2 regions of the Pseudomonas sp. 15C genome follow, and region 1 is predicted to be linked to the other one. Evidence: riboswitches for the same ligand, from Rfam matches in the RefSeq annotation. Region 1 holds a riboswitch; the other holds the start of a gene.

Region 1 (7,902 bases):
GCGCCGCGCCAGTTCAGCAACAAAATCCATGCGCTCGGGTTGCGCGCGATAGCACACCACATCCGATTGGCTGCGCTCGCTGCGCCAGGCCAGATCCTTGAAGCTGATCGGCCGACTGATGATGCGCCCGTCAAGTTCCGGCAAGGCTATGTGCATGGCCAGATCGCGCGGGCCCAGGCCTTGCTCGCTGTCGCGCCAGCCGGGCTCGTTGTCCTGGGCGCAGATCGCCTGGATCACCGGGATATTGCGGCGAAACGGTCGCAGGTGCGGCGCTTCGGGACTGGACTGGGCAAAACCGGTGGTATTGAGGATCACCCCGGCCTCGACTTCGTCCAGCCAATCCTCGACCACCGTCAGGCAGCCGGGTTCTTTCAGGCTGGCCACGGCGATGGGCAAAGGATTGAGCCCCGCAGCTTGCATGCGCTGGCAAAACACATCGATGAACCCAGTGTTGGCTGCTTGCAGGTGCGAGCGGTAAAACAGCAGCGCCGCGACCGGTTGTGCGGGCAGCCATTCAGCTTGCCAGTCACTCAGGGCAGCAGTAGTTTTGGTCGGGTGGTAAATCGCTGTACGCGGCAAGGTTTGCGGCTCGCCCCACGGGTAATCGCGGGCGAACCAGCGATTGCCCAGGCAGCGGAAAAAATCCAGCGCGTTGCCCAGTCCACCCTGACGCAAGAACTGCCAGAGACGGTCACGGTCCACCGCGCTGACGGTGCTCAAGTCGCTGAGTTCCGGGTCGGGGCGATCGTCGCCCGGCACCAGAATCACTTGCACGCCGCGCTCGGACAATTCCACCAGGCGCTCGACGCCATACCGCCAATAGGCGATGCCGCCATGCAGCGAAATCAGAATCAGCTTGGCGTGGCGCAACACTTCATCGACGTACAGATCGACCGAGGCGTGATTCTGCACCTGCATCGGGTTGGCCAGGCGCAGGCTCGGGTAGTCCTGCGGCAACTGCTGCGCCGCTTCGGCGAGCAGCGCAAGGCTGGAATCGCCGCTGCACAGGATCACCAACTCGGCGGGCGTCTGGCCAAGGTCGGCAATGTTGTCATCCGAGACGAAACCGCCGGGCTGGGTCCTGAGCAGGTGCATGACTTAAACGCTGAGCGCGGCGCGCAGTTGCGCTTCGAGCTGCGCTGCATCCAATTCCTGGCCGATCAACACCAGACGCGTTACGCGCGCTTCGTCGGCGCCCCACTGACGGTCAAAATGCTTGTCGAAGCGCGTACCTACGCCTTGAATCAGCAAGCGCATCGGCTTGTTCGGAATCGCGGCGAAGCCTTTCACGCGCAGGATGCCGTGTTGCACCACCAGTTGCGTCAGCGCGTCGAGCAGCAGGCTTTCGTCGGCTTGCGGCAGTTCGATGGAGATCGAGTCGAAGGCGTCGTGATCGTGGTCATCGTGATCGTCATCACCGTCGTGGTGATGGTCGTGGTGACTGTGACGGCTGTCGATGTGTTCTTCGGAACCGGCACCGAGGCCGATCAGCACGTCCAGCGGCAGACGGCCGTTGCTCGCTTCAATGATTTTTACCGCAGGTGGCAACTCTTCGGCGACTTCAGCGCGCACGCGCGCCAGATCTTCTGGACTGGTCTGGTCGGCTTTATTGAGGATCACCAGATCGGCGCTGGCCAGTTGGTCGGCGAACAGTTCGTGCAGCGGTGACTCGTGATCGAGGTTCGGGTCAAGCTTGCGCTGGGCATCGACCTGATCCGGGAACGCGGCAAAGGTGCCGGCGGCCACGGCCGGGCTGTCGACCACAGTGATCACCGCATCAACGGTGCAGGCGCTGCGGATTTCCGGCCACTGGAAGGCTTGCACCAACGGCTTGGGCAAGGCCAGGCCCGAGGTTTCGATGAGGATGTGATCGAGATCGCCGCGACGCGCGACCAGTTCGCGCATCACCGGGAAGAATTCTTCCTGCACGGTGCAGCACAGGCAGCCGTTGGCCAGTTCGTAAACGCGGCCGCTGGCTTCTTCTTCGGTGCAGCCGATGGTGCACTGCTTGAGGATTTCGCCGTCGATGCCCAGCTCGCCAAACTCGTTGACGATCACCGCAATGCGCCGGCCCTGAGCATTGTCGAGCATGTGCCGCAGCAAGGTGGTTTTGCCCGAACCGAGGAAACCGGTGACGATGGTGACGGGGAGTTTGGCCAGTGTTTTCATCGGTATGCCCTTTGGCAAGCGGCGGGCATACGGGACGAGGACCGGCCACGCGCAGGCGCGCCGGAAGTATTCGCCACCGGATCACCCCGCCCGGTTGAAAGTGAGAATCTGTGACGAGGCAGGTCTCCTGGCTGACAGTGTTCAGGCGCCGGGCCTGGCATTCGCTGCGCCTTCCCGCGGGCTCGTGGACCGAGCTGGCAGTGGCGTTGCAGCGAACATCACCGTTCACAGTTGCGGGGGCAGCCGCGGCTTTGACCGCGTTCCCTTCTTAGCTTCGACAGATGCCGAAGAACCTCGAAGGCGCAAGGCTACGCATGGGTTGATGATGGGTCAATGCTTTGGTTTCGTGGATATTCACTACTGCCCGAAATTGACTCAAACCCACCCGCATGCTCTCCTGTACGCCTTGTTACGGGTGCCCTTCACAGGGTGAAACGGGAAACCGGTGAATCATGTGCTTTACTCAGAGCCATGTCAGTCCGGTGCTGCCCCCGCAACGGTAAGCGAGCGAAGCGTCAAAACCACTGTGCCAACCCGGCATGGGAAGGTGACGCTTGCAGGTCGGCCAGGCGCCAACCCCTCGCGAGCCCGGAGACCGGCCCGCAACACACAGTGCGCTATCGGCGTCACTGGACATAACAAACCCGCGGTGGGCGGGCGCTGTTCGTACCTCTGCGTGTCCGTCACGCAGGGTCCGCATGCGTTCGACTGCCCCTTACACTATAGGGAAGCGCCATGTCGATCATCAGCAGCACCGGCAGCAACACGGATAAAATCGCCAGCACCACCACCCTGAGCCAACGCCTGATTGCCGCCGCCTTCGCCTCGATTCTCGGCGCGGGCCTGGTGTATTTCGCCGGTTTCTCGCATATCGAAGCGGTGCACAACGCGGCCCACGACACCCGCCACAGCGCTGCGTTTCCGTGCCACTGAGACCTCTCGACATGATCAAGCGAATTGCGCAAACCGCAGGTTTCACTGGCCTGCTGGCCGCCCTGCTCCTCACGCTGCTGCAAAGCTTCTGGGTCTCGCCGCTGATTCTTCAGGCGGAAACCTATGAAAAATCCGAGCCGGTCGCCGCAGTCCACGAACACGCGGCCGGCACCGCGGCGCACAGCCATGACGGCGAAGCCTGGGAGCCGGAAAACGGCTGGCAGCGCGTGGTTTCGACCACCGGTGGCAATCTGGTGGTGGCGGTCGGTTTCGCCCTGATGCTTGCCGGCCTGTATACATTGAGAGCGCCGCGCTCCACCGCGCAAGGCTTGCTCTGGGGTCTGGCCGGTTACGCGACGTTCGTGCTGGCGCCAACGCTGGGCCTGCCGCCGGAATTGCCGGGCACCGCTGCGGCTGATCTGGCGTCGCGGCAGATGTGGTGGATCGGCACTGCGGCCTCGACCGCCGTCGGCCTGTCGCTGATCGCCTTCAGCCGGCACTGGCTGATGAAGCTGCTCGGTGTAGCGATTCTCGCCGTGCCGCATGTGATCGGCGCGCCGCAGCCGCTGGTGCATTCAATGCTCGCGCCCGAGGCGCTGGAAAGCCAGTTCAAGATCGCTTCGCAGTTGACCAACGTGGCGTTCTGGCTGGCCCTGGGCCTGATCAGCGCCTGGTTGTTCCGCCGCAACAGCGACGGTCACTACCACGCATGAGCGATGACCGCGCGGCGTCCACGCTGGTGGTCGGCCTCGGCTGCCAACGCGGCTGTCCGACCAGCACGCTGCGCGCGTTGCTCGACCAGGCCTTGCAGGCGCACCGCATCGAGCTCAAGTCAATCAAGGCCCTGGCCAGCATCGATTTGAAGCGCGACGAACCGGGCCTGCAAGAACTGGCCGTACAACTGGCCTTGCCCCTGCTGTACTTCAGCAGCGAGGAATTGGCCGGTTACCAGTCAATGCTCAGCCACCAGTCGCAAATCGCTTACGAACGCACCGGCTGCTACGGCGTGGCGGAAAGCGCAGCGCTGGCGCTTGCCGAACAACTCCTGCAGGCGCCGGCAAAGCTGCTGATCAGCCGACAAAAATACGCTCAAGCCACTCTGGCGTTGGCCGGCGCCGCGTAAATCCTGATAATCGCCGCCATCCATCATGAACAATCTTCATCTGAAGCGTTGTCGCGCCTCTTCTCCAAGGATCCAACGATGACCGTTTATTTCATCGGCGCCGGCCCCGGCGACCCGGAATTGATCACTGTCAAAGGCCAACGGTTGATCCGCCACTGTCCGGTGATCATCTATGCCGGTTCACTGGTACCCGCCGCAGTGCTCGAGGGGCACCAGGCGCAAACCGTGGTCAACAGTGCCGAGCTGCACCTTGAGCAGATCATCGAGCTGATCAAGACCGCGCATGCCGACGGCCATGACGTCGCACGGGTACATTCCGGTGATCCGAGCCTGTACGGCGCGATCGGTGAGCAGATTCGTTATCTGCGTGAGCTTGGTATCCCGTTCGAGATCATTCCGGGCGTGACGGCCACCGCCGCCTGTGCGGCGCTGCTCGGAGCCGAACTCACCCTGCCGGATGTGTCGCAAAGCGTGATTCTGACTCGCTATGCCGACAAGACTGCGATGCCGGCGGGCGAAGAACTGGGCAATCTGGCCCGACATGGTGCAACCATGGCGATTCACCTGGGGGTCAATCATCTGGAGAAGATTCTTGTGGAGTTGTTGCCGCATTACGGTGCGGATTGTCCGATTGCGGTGATTCACCGGGCGACGTGGCCGGATCAGGATTGGGTGGTGGGCACGCTTGCGGACATTGCGGACAAGGTTGCAGCGAAAGGCTTTCGGCGTACGGCATTGATTCTGGTCGGGCGGGTGCTGGGGAGTGAGGTGTTCAGCGAGTCGTCGTTGTATCGGGCGGGGCATGCGCATCTTTATCGCCCTTGATGGCCTCTTCGCGAGCAGGCTCGCTCCCACCCTGGGTAAAGCGGGGGCATAAAAAAACGGCGCTCACGGGGCGCCGTTTTTCATATTCGCAGCGAACGCCTTAGTAGTAGGCGTTTTCTTTCTGCGTGTGGTCGGTCACGTCGCGCACGCCCTTGAGCTCAGGGATGCGCTCGAGCAGCGTGCGCTCGATGCCTTCCTTCAAGGTCACGTCGGCCTGGCCGCAGCCCTGGCAACCGCCACCGAACTGCAACACCGCAATGCCGTCTTCCACCACATCGATCAGGCTGACCTGACCGCCGTGGCTGGCCAGCCCCGGGTTGATTTCGGTTTGCAGGTAGTAATTGATGCGCTCGTTGACCGGGCTGTCGGCGTTGACCATCGGTACTTTGGCGTTTGGCGCCTTGATGGTCAGCTGGCCGCCCATGCGGTCGGTGGCGTAGTCGACCACGGCGTCGTCGAGAAACGCTTCGCTGAACGAATCGATATACGCGGTGAAGCTTTTCAGCCCCAGCGCCGTATCTTCAGGTTTTTCTTCGCCCGGCTTGCAGTAGGCAATGCAGGTCTCGGCGTACTGGGTGCCAGGCTGGGTGATGAAGACGCGGATGCCGATGCCCGGGGTGTTCTGCTTGGACAGCAGATCAGCCAGGTAGTCGTGGGCGGCGTCGGTAATGGTAATAGCGGTCATGGAAACTCCTCGCAGGCTTGGGCGCAGTTTACGCCAATCGGCGCGCGGGACAAAGTCCCAGTATTTTTGTCGGAAAAAGCGGCGCGCGTACCCTCACCCGCTCGCTGACGGCGAAGAAGGCTGCGCTTGAACGGCGAGTACCCTGTTAACAAATGGAAACCCAAGCACATTCGCGCCATATATATGTATACCTCTGCGAGTTTTCCACGCCCTTATATTCAACGCCTTCGACTATTTTTCCAGCCGCTACGGTTCAAAGGCCTTGAATGTCTACTTCGTTATCCAGTTTCTACAACAAGACGCCCCCGCGCAGATTGCAGGATCTCAACCACCTGATCAGTTACCTGCATGAGCTCATCGACGATAACGTCAACATGGATGCCAGTCAGCTCTATTACTACCCGCCCGCCACCTCTGAATTGGGGCGCGAGTGCAAGGAAGCCTTTCGCGTCTTGAAAAAACTCGAGACAGACGAAGATTTCATAACGCATCTCTCCATGCCTGCCAAGGTCGATCAATCGTTGTTGGGCAACGATTTCCTGGAAGACTTTCTGTCCTTTCAGTTGAGTTCCACGAAGTCGCCAACACCTGACCCTGCGGAAGTTTTCCCGATCGCCGGTCACTCGGTAACGCTCAGAGATGTGCCGATATATTGGTCGATCGACGTGGATGTCTTGCTGGATATCTACCGCAAGGTCGGCAACGGGCTTAAAAGTGACGGTTCGGTGCGCTTCGACCTGGTGCTGGCCTGGTACGCGCTGATTCCGCGGCGTCCCGCCAAACATGCCGACTGGCAGCGCCTGCTGCACAACCTGGTTGAGCATCGCGCGTTATGGCTGCTCGGGCATCACGGTCCCGTCAGCGACTTCGAACACTTGTTCAGCGCTGAAGGCGAAGAAACGATCATGCGGGTTGTCCGCCAGATCGAAGCCGAAACTTCACGCTGCCTGCTGGCAAATGTCGTACCGGTGAAACCCAGTGGCAGATTTGAAACGTTGAGCCAAACCACGCCGGTAGCACTTCTGGAAACAGCCTTGCAGTCGGCCGATAACCTGCAACTGGCGCAACGTATTGCCAGGGAACTGGATTGGTACACCGCAAAGAACAAGCAAGATGGCCCAGCCAGTGTTTTGACGAAATTGTTGTGGCGAGCGCTCTGGCTGAGCATCAAACCAGGCGCGCACACCAACAATCAAAACGAGTTGCAGATACTGATCGAGCCCGCCTGTAGTTATTCGTCCATACACAAATCATTGATCGAAGAATTTCAAAGATCACTTCACGTCGAGCGGCCCATTGCCTTGTTAGCGGTGGCCATCATGAAGAGCAATGTGGCCAGCGAAGCGTGGGTTCAGGACATCCCCGACGCACTGCCGTATGCCACGTCGAGCACCTGGGTCAATTTCAAGAGTGGTTTCATACTTGCCGAATCCGTCGCGCCCGGCTCATCGCGGCACATGACTTTTGAACAGCTGCTCAACCTGCCGGCAGAGCATTTTCGGGCTTTTGCGCATGATATCGAGCAACAGCGACTGGTTGCCGCTGCCAAGGTCCGCCCGACGGTGGAGTGGGCGGCGGCGATGGGATTGTTCGCCACACGTCAGACGGCTTACCCGGTCAGCGAAATAGAACTGGCATTGAGCACGCTGGAACAGCATGAGCAAGAAATGCTCAAGGCCCTGAACAACCTCGCGCTGAGCCCGCCGAGTCGATTTCGCTATGAGTCAGACGCGGCGTATGACCAAGCGTTTGATGCCTGGCTGATCACTCCAGGAGCCGCCTATAAGTCCCTGATCAAGACATTGCTCGCCCAGTACCTGCCCGCATGCCGGGGTGATCTTGAGCGGGACGAAGTGACTGTTTACTCGCTGCGGCTGCCGCTCAACGACACGCAGGTCGAACATGAGAACAAGACCAACACCGACGCGGTGCGTGGCCGCTGCGGGTTCATTCTGAGAATGGTCAACCCGGTGTATCCGGCAAAGGCCCGCTACATGGAAGTCTTCCCGCTCGCGGGTATCGTGCGTTTGCGCGAAAACATCGACTCGCTGCCTGTCGGCGGTGAGATCAAGGTCGAGAAAGTCGGTTCCAGCAGCCGCACCAGTCGCGGCGCTTTCAGAAAAGGCACCGAAATGCCTTTTGACTGGGAAGCCTACCGCGACGGCTC
Region 2 (7,902 bases), on a different contig from region 1:
GTGGCGTCTGTGGCTGGGCGATCAGAAAGAAGCTGGCAGCGTGCAGGGTGCCGATCAGGCCGCTGTGGCCGATGCGGTGATGCTGGCTGTGGCCGAGCGCCTGGCGCCGCGCTTTGTGGTCAAGCCCGGTGTGTCAGGGCAGCAGACCCTCGAAGTGCAGGGCATGAATCTGGAGCATTACGCGGCGTTGTTGCGGTTACTCGAACCGTTCGGCGTGCGTCTGCAGACTGTTGACGGCGATCGTATCGTCTACCGGGTCAACGGCAGCGCCGAGCAGTTGCGTGCGCAACTCTCGCTGGCGAAGTTGCAGGAGTTGCCGCCAGAAGCGCCGGCTCCGGTGCCTGCGCCGCAGACTGTGGAGGGCGGTGTTGCACCGGTGGCAGCGCCGGCTCCGGTAGCGGCGGCGCCGTCGTTACGCTTTCGTTGGTAAATCTTTCTTTATATAGAAGCAGGAGTGGTAAATGGCCGATACGCGGCGTTGGTTCTGGCTCGGTGGGGTAGTCCTGCTTTGCGCGTTTGTATGGTTGCTGCACCCGATCCTCACGCCGTTCCTGGTTGCGCTGCTACTGGCTTATCTGTTCGATCCGATGGTGGATCGGCTGGAGCGCGCGGGTCTGTCGCGCACCTGGGGAGTCATCGCGGTGTTCGCCTTGTTCACCTTGATCGTTACTGCGCTGTTACTGGTGCTGGTGCCGATGCTCGCCAAGCAGTTGCTGCGTCTGTACGAATTGGCGCCACAGATGCTCGACTGGTTGCAGCACACCGCGGTGCCGTGGGCGCAGGCGAAGCTGGGGCTGTCGGACGGTTTCTGGAAGTTCGACAAGGTCAAGGCGGCAATCAGTGAACACATGGGCCAGACCACCGACATCGTCGGCGTGGTGCTGAGCCAGGCGACGGCGTCGAGTCTGGCGCTGATTGGCTGGCTGGCGAATCTGGTGCTGATTCCGGTGGTGAGCTTTTACCTGCTGCGCGATTGGGACGTGATGATGGCGAAGATCCGCAGCCTGCTGCCGCGTGATCGCGAAGAGCGCGTGGTGGCGCTGGCGGGCGAATGCCATGAAGTGCTCGGCGCGTTCGTGCGCGGGCAGTTGCTGGTGATGCTGGCGCTGGGCGTGATCTACGCGGCGGGGCTGATGATCGTCGGTCTCGAGCTGGGCCTGTTGATCGGCCTGATCGCAGGTCTGGCGGCGATCGTGCCTTATATGGGCTTCGTGATCGGTATCGGCGCGGCGCTGATCGCCGGGTTGTTCCAGTTCGGTGGCGATCTGTACCCGATGGTTGGCATCGTCGCAGTATTCATGGTCGGGCAGGCGCTGGAAGGCATGGTGCTGACACCGCTTTTGGTGGGCGACCGCATCGGCCTGCATCCGGTGGCGGTGATTTTCGCCATTCTCGCCGGTGGCGAGTTGTTCGGTTTTACCGGTGTGCTGCTGGCGCTGCCGGTGGCGGCGGTAATCATGGTCCTGGTGCGCCATGTGCACGACCTGTACAAGGATTCCGACATCTATAGTGGTGTGAACGAGCCGGAGTTGTAAGGGCGAAGGGCGGCCCGGCGAACCGCCGGGTTGCCGCGTTTTCCACAGGCGCTGGCGCCAAAGAATCTGTCAGGAAACCAAGGCGTTAACGCAAACCTTTGATTTTGCTTGGACTCTGTCGCATTGTGCGCTCAGCGTCACGGGTATAAACTTCGCCAACTTTACACAGAGGCCACTAACGGTTCCTTGGTAACCGTTCAGTCAGCATGAAACCGATTCAGCTGCCCCTAGGTGTGCGTCTGCGTGACGACGCCACCTTCATCAACTACTACCCAGGCGCCAATGCCGCTGCACTCGGCTATGTCGAGCGTCTGTGCGAAGCCGACGCCGGCTGGACAGAGAGCCTGATCTACCTGTGGGGCAAACACGGCGTAGGGCGTACGCATCTGTTGCAGGCCGCGTGCTTGCGTTTCGAGCAGATGGGCGAGCCGGCGGTGTACCTGCCGCTGGCCGAGTTGATGGACCGCGGCGTCGAAATCCTCGACAACCTCGAACAATACGAGTTGGTCTGTCTCGACGACTTGCAGGTGATTGCCGGCAAGGCGGACTGGGAAGAGGCGATGTTTCACCTGTTCAATCGTCTGCGTGACAGCGGTCGGCGTCTGCTGATCGCCGCGTCGACGTCCCCGCGCGAACTGCCAGTGAAACTGGCCGACCTGAAATCGCGCCTGACCCTGGCGCTGATCTTCCAGATGCGCCCACTCTCCGATGAAGACAAGTTGCGTGCGCTGCAATTGCGCGCCTCGCGTCGTGGTTTGCACCTGACCGATGAGGTCGGGCACTTCATCCTGACTCGCGGCACGCGCAGCATGAGCGCGTTGTTCGATCTGCTCGAACAGCTCGACCAGGCCTCGTTGCAGGCCCAGCGCAAGCTGACCATTCCATTCCTCAAAGAAACCTTGGGCTGGTAAGCCGAGCCTGTTGTTCTAAAGGTTTCAAGGGGAGGGCGGCATCTTTCAGGCGCCAGAAAATCCGCATTCCTGCAGGGGTTGCAAGTCGCGTATCGGGTCAAATGGGCTTAAGCGCTTAGATGTAAACGCGAAACCGCCAAGTCACATAAAGTTCGATTGAATTTGCAAATGAGGACGATAGCGGGCATAGTCTCGGCTTCTTTACAACTATCAGCCACGGTCGTGCCCATGCTAAAGCGCTTCGCACCCCTCGTGCCTCTCGCACTTGTCACCCTGTTGTACGGTTGTGCTGCTCACTCTCCAGTTCAAGAGCAGCCTCAACAGGTTAAAAATTCCGCCACGGCCCAGTCTTCCGTTATTTACCAGGAAGAGCTGGACACCGAAAAAGAACTCAATGAATTCAACGGCAAGAAGCCTTATCAGCTTCCTGTGCTGGCCGACAGCATTCTCGAACGCGGCATGTCCCTGATCGGGACCCGTTACCGTTTCGGCGGTACCTCTGAAGCCGGTTTCGATTGCAGCGGTTTCATCGGCTACCTGTTTCGCGAAGAAGCCGGTATGAACCTGCCGCGCTCCACCCGCGAAATGATCAACGTTGATGCGCCGCTGGTTGCGCGCAGCAACCTTGAGCCGGGCGATCTGTTGTTCTTCGCCACCAACGGCCGTCGCGGCCGGGTCAGTCACGCCGGGATCTACCTGGGCGACAACCAGTTCATCCACTCCAGCAGTCGTCGCAGCGGCGGTGTTCGCATCGACAGCCTGGGTGACAGCTACTGGAGCAAGACCTTCATCGAAGCGAAACGCGCCCTGGCGAACGCTCCGACCGTGGTCACCGCGCGCAAGTAATTCCCTGATGTCGCTGCTTCGTGGCGACACGCCAGGCTACCGGCAAACAGAGTAGACACAAACTTTACAAGGTGAAGTTAAAGTCTTACTTGAAGTTTGCCGCGTAGCCGCTAGAATCCTGAATCATATTGATGGCAAACCGCCTGCGTACAGACGCAGGCGGTTTTGTTTCTGTCCATTCGGCAGAGAAAGCCGCAGCCTGATCAGGATGTTCCGCTTATGACGATGTCGGCCCGCCTCACCTTGATCCTCTGCGCCGCGCTGCTCAGCGCCTGCGCCAGTCGTACACCGCCGCCAGCCCCCGTGGTTCGCGCGCCGATTGTGTTCGGTCCCTCCCAGGCTTTTTCACCGGTTGCTGAAGACGTGCTTTTTCGCGCGCTCGGCCTCGTCGGCACGCCTTATCGCTGGGGCGGCAACACGCCGGATTCGGGTTTCGATTGCAGCGGCCTGATCGGTTTCGTCTACCGCGATGCCGCGGGAATCTCGCTGCCACGTTCCACCCGCGAAATGATCGTCATGCAGGCACCGAACGTCGGCAAGGAAGGCTTGCAGACCGGCGACCTGATTTTCTTCGCCACCAACGGCGGCTCGCAGGTCAGCCATGCCGGCATTTATGTCGGCGAAGGGCGGTTTGTGCATGCACCGGCAACGGGCGGCACGGTCAAGCTCGACAGTCTGTCAAAGGCGTATTGGCAGAAGGCCTATCTGAGCGCCAAGCGGGTGCTGCAGCCGGGGCAGTTGGCGCATAACCCGTAAATCCAATCGCACACAATCCCTGTAGGAGTGAGCCTGCTCGCGATAGCGGTCTTTCAGTCACCGATGATGTCGACTGACAAGGCGCTATCGCGAGCAGGCTCACTCCTACAGTTGTTTGTGTCAGGTGAAAGTTATTTGGCAGAAGACACGCGCCACACTTTGTTGCCGACATCATCCGCCACCAGCAACCCGCCTTGCGGGTCGATCACCACGCCCACCGGGCGGCCCAGTGCGTTCTCGTCCTTGTCGAGGAAGCCGGTCAGTACATCCACCGGTTGTCCAGTCGGTTTACCGCCACTGAACGGCACGAAAATCACTTTATAGCCACTGTGCGGTTTGCGGTTCCACGAGCCGTGCTGGCCGATGAAGGCACCTTCCTTGAATTGCGCCGGTAGCGTGTTGCCCTCGGCGAAGGTCAGGCCCAGCGAGGCGGTGTGCGGGCCGACCGCGTAATCCGGGACGATGGCCTTGGCCACCAGATCGAGGTTCTGCGGCTTGACTCGCACGTCGACGTGCTGGCCGTAATAGCTGAACGGCCAGCCATAAAAGCCGCCGTCCTTGACCGAGGTGATGTAGTCCGGCACCAGATCGCTGCCGATCTCGTCACGCTCGTTGACCGCCGTCCACAGCGCGCCACTGCTGGGCTCCCACGCCAGGCCATTGGGATTACGGATGCCAGAGGCGAAGATCCGGTGATTACCGGTCGCCCGATCGACTTCCCAGATCGCCGCGCGACCCTCTTCCTGATCCAGGCCGTTTTCGCCGACGTTGCTGTTCGAACCGACGGTGACGTAGAGCTTGCTGCCGTCCTTGCTGGCAATGACGTTCTTGGTCCAGTGATGGTTCAGCGTGCCGCCCGGCAGATCGACGACCTTGATCGGCTGGGTCTTGATCTCGGTGGCGCCGGGCTCGTAGTTGAAGCGCAACAGGCGATCGGTATCGGCCACGTACAGATCGTTGCCGACCAGGGTCATGCCGAACGGCGAGTTGAGGTTTTGTAGAAATACCGTTCGGGTCTCGGCCACACCGTCCTTGTCGGCATCGCGCAGCAAGGTGATGCGATTCGGGCTCGGTACGCCGGCGCCGGCCTTGCCCATGACCTTTTTCATCACCCAGCCACGAATGCCTTTACTGTCATCCGGTTTCGGTGGCGCATTGGTTTCGGCCACCAGCACGTCACCGTTGGGCAGCACGTACAGCCAGCGCGGATGATCGAGGCCTTCGGCGAACGCGGCGACCTGAGTGCCGGCCGCGGCCGTCGGTTTTGCCCCCTCGGGCCAGCCGATCGCGGGGGCGATGTTCACCGTCGGGATCAGGGTCTTGTTCGGTTCCGGCAGTTTCGGCGACGGGCCAGTGCCGTCGGAGACCTGCAGGCTGGAGGTTTCGCCGCAGGCGCTGAGCCCGCCGGCGAGGGCGATGACGAAAACGAGGTGGGGCTTGCGCATTGCTGATCTTCCCTATGAATGCATTCCTAACCATAGAGGAGGGCGCAAGCCCGATGGTTCAACTGCTCAACCGCGGGCTTCCTTGAACAGCACGGCGATGCCCGGGTGATAGTTGCCCGCGTCGCTGTGCAATTTGCGGTAGGCGTAGGGGAAATACCAGGCCACGGCGCAGGTGTGTTCCTTTTGCAGGTCGTCGACCATGTCCTGCAATTCTTCGGGGCTGGCGCTGTGCTGGGCCTTTTGCGGGGCGACGAACAGGCAGCCGAGCTTGAGATCGCTGGCGTAACTGATGCGTTTGGCGTCAGAGGTTATATCGGCCAGGGGTTGGGTCAGGTTGAGGTTGTTCGCCCTTGGCCAGCGTTGTGTGGCCTGAATGAAGGCGCGGTCTTCGCTGCCGGCGATAAACAGATCGGCGCGGGCATTGCGCTCGCCGTCTTCGTTCTGTTTACGGGTGACGGTGTCGTTCAAGGTCACCAGTTCGGCCATCCAGGCGGCGGCCGAGAGCAGGCCGAGGTTGGCTTTCTCATCATGCCAGTACGGCGTATCGCCGTCGCCGCGCACGGTGTTGTAGCGGTCGATACAGTCAAACCAGCGTTCAAGCACCGGGCGCAGGAATTCCAGGCGCGGGTTGCTGATGATCATGCCTTGCATCGTCATCGTCCTTATTGTTGTGGTGTGCTTTTTCGAGAAAAGCATGGCTCTTTGATATCACTTGTCACAGTCTGGCACAAGATTGCCGGCAGATAATTGATTGAGGGCAGTTTCTCGCCCGTTGGCCGCCTCTTTAATTGACGCTCCACCCCCAACCCTCTAACCTTCGCCGCTTGTTTCAGGTGCTCTGTGACCTGCGTCGACAGAGTGAAACAGGGAAGCCGGTGAGGGTGGTCTTCACGCGAAGCCACGACGATCCCGGCGCTGCCCCCGCAACGGTAAATGAGTGAACACTGCGTTCAATGCCACTGCTCAACAGCGGGAAGGCGCGCAGTCTGGCCAACGCCGCTCATGAGCCCGGAGACCGGCCTGATCCATCCAGCGGCATCACGGTGGGCGATGCCAGGCTTTTTGCCGTCTATTCTTGTGCCTGCCCGCCGTTTACCCGTCTCAACGGAGAGCTCCCCCATGACCGATTCCCCCGAGCGCGACGAACGCCATCTGGCGCGCATGCAGCGCAAAAAAGCCGTGATCGACGAACGCATCGCCAATTCGCCCGACGAGTGCGGCCTGGTGCTGGTGCTGACCGGCAATGGCAAAGGCAAAAGCAGCTCGGCCTTCGGCATGCTCGCCCGCGCCATGGGCCACGGCATGCAGTGCGGCGTGGTGCAGTTCATCAAGGGCCGCAACAGCACGGGCGAGGAGCTGTTCTTCCGCCGCTTCCCCGAGCAAGTGCGCTTCCATGTGATGGGCGAAGGTTTCACCTGGGAGACCCAGGACCGTCAGCGCGATATCGCCGCTGCCACGGCGGCGTGGGAAGTTTCTCGCGAACTGCTGCGCGATCCGTCGATCGGGCTGGTGGTGCTCGACGAATTGAACATCGCCCTCAAGCACGGTTATCTGGATCTCGATCAGGTGCTCAGCGATTTGCAGGCGCGGCCACCGATGCAGCATGTGGTGGTGACCGGGCGCGGCGCCAAGCCGGAAATGATCGAGATGGGCGATACGGTCACGGAAATGGGCATGCTCAAGCATGCGTTCCAGGCCGGGATCAAAGCGCAGAAAGGCGTCGAACTTTGAATCAGCCCCGTCACTGCCCGGCCGTCCTGATTGCCGCGCCGGCTTCCGGCCAGGGCAAGACCACGGTCACCGCCGCGCTCGCCCGTTTGCATCGCAATCAGGGGCGCAAGGTCCGCGTGTTCAAATGCGGCCCGGACTTTCTCGACCCGATGATCCTCGAGCGCGCCAGCGGTGCGCCGGTCTATCAACTGGACATGTGGATGGTCGGCGAGCAGGAAAGCCGTCGCCTGTTGTGGGAAGCCGCCGGCGACGCGGACCTGATTCTGATCGAAGGCGTGATGGGCCTGTTTGACGGCACGCCGTCGAGCGCCGACCTGGCGCGGCATTTTGGCGTGCCGGTGCTCGGAGTGATCGACGGCACCGCCATGGCGCAGACCTTCGGCGCACTGGCGCTGGGCCTGGCGAAATATCAGCCTGACCTGCCGTTCGCCGGGGTGCTGGCCAACCGCGTCGGCACCCAGCGTCATGCGCAATTGCTCGAAGGCAGCCTCACCGAAGGCCTGCGCTGGTACGGCGCGTTGTCGCGCGAGACCGGCATCGAGCTGCCGAGTCGCCATCTTGGCCTGGTGCAGGCCAGCGAACTGAATGATCTGGACCTGCGCCTCGACGCTGCCGCCGACGCACTGGCCAGCAGTTGCGAAGTCGCCTTGCCGCCCGTCGTCGAATTCGCAGCGCCGG

Evidence for each region. A riboswitch is a leader RNA that binds a small molecule or an ion and turns the genes downstream of it on or off. The one in region 1 is predicted to bind cobalamin.
Region 2: it holds a riboswitch for cobalamin, as region 1 does, so the genes downstream of both, cobO (cob(I)yrinic acid a,c-diamide adenosyltransferase) here and ACYYKW_RS09785 (CbtB domain-containing protein) in region 1, are expected to answer to the same signal.

What each region holds. Positions count from the first base shown of each region.
Region 1 is NZ_JBUDGD010000013.1:52,540-60,441, forward strand. Features, by position in the region: gene cobN (cobaltochelatase subunit CobN) at 1-1,095, opposite strand, end outside; gene cobW (cobalamin biosynthesis protein CobW) at 1,099-2,169, opposite strand; cobalamin riboswitch at 2,270-2,481, opposite strand; cobalamin riboswitch at 2,566-2,787, shown strand; gene ACYYKW_RS09785 (CbtB domain-containing protein) at 2,905-3,102, shown strand; gene ACYYKW_RS09790 (CbtA family protein) at 3,114-3,815, shown strand; gene ACYYKW_RS09795 (cobalamin biosynthesis protein) at 3,812-4,225, shown strand; gene cobM (precorrin-4 C(11)-methyltransferase) at 4,304-5,050, shown strand; gene nfuA (Fe-S biogenesis protein NfuA) at 5,151-5,735, opposite strand; gene ACYYKW_RS09810 (SET domain-containing protein) at 6,002-7,902, shown strand, end outside.
Region 2 is NZ_JBUDGD010000041.1:28,591-36,492, forward strand. Features, by position in the region: gene ACYYKW_RS19225 (DUF2066 domain-containing protein) at 1-430, shown strand, start outside; gene ACYYKW_RS19230 (AI-2E family transporter) at 462-1,535, shown strand; gene hda (DnaA regulatory inactivator Hda) at 1,742-2,446, shown strand; gene ACYYKW_RS19240 (C40 family peptidase) at 2,675-3,292, shown strand; gene ACYYKW_RS19245 (C40 family peptidase) at 3,512-4,048, shown strand; gene ACYYKW_RS19250 (PQQ-dependent sugar dehydrogenase) at 4,180-5,493, opposite strand; gene ACYYKW_RS19255 (hypothetical protein) at 5,560-6,144, opposite strand; cobalamin riboswitch at 6,308-6,531, shown strand; gene cobO (cob(I)yrinic acid a,c-diamide adenosyltransferase) at 6,613-7,224, shown strand; gene ACYYKW_RS19265 (cobyrinate a,c-diamide synthase) at 7,221-7,902, shown strand, end outside.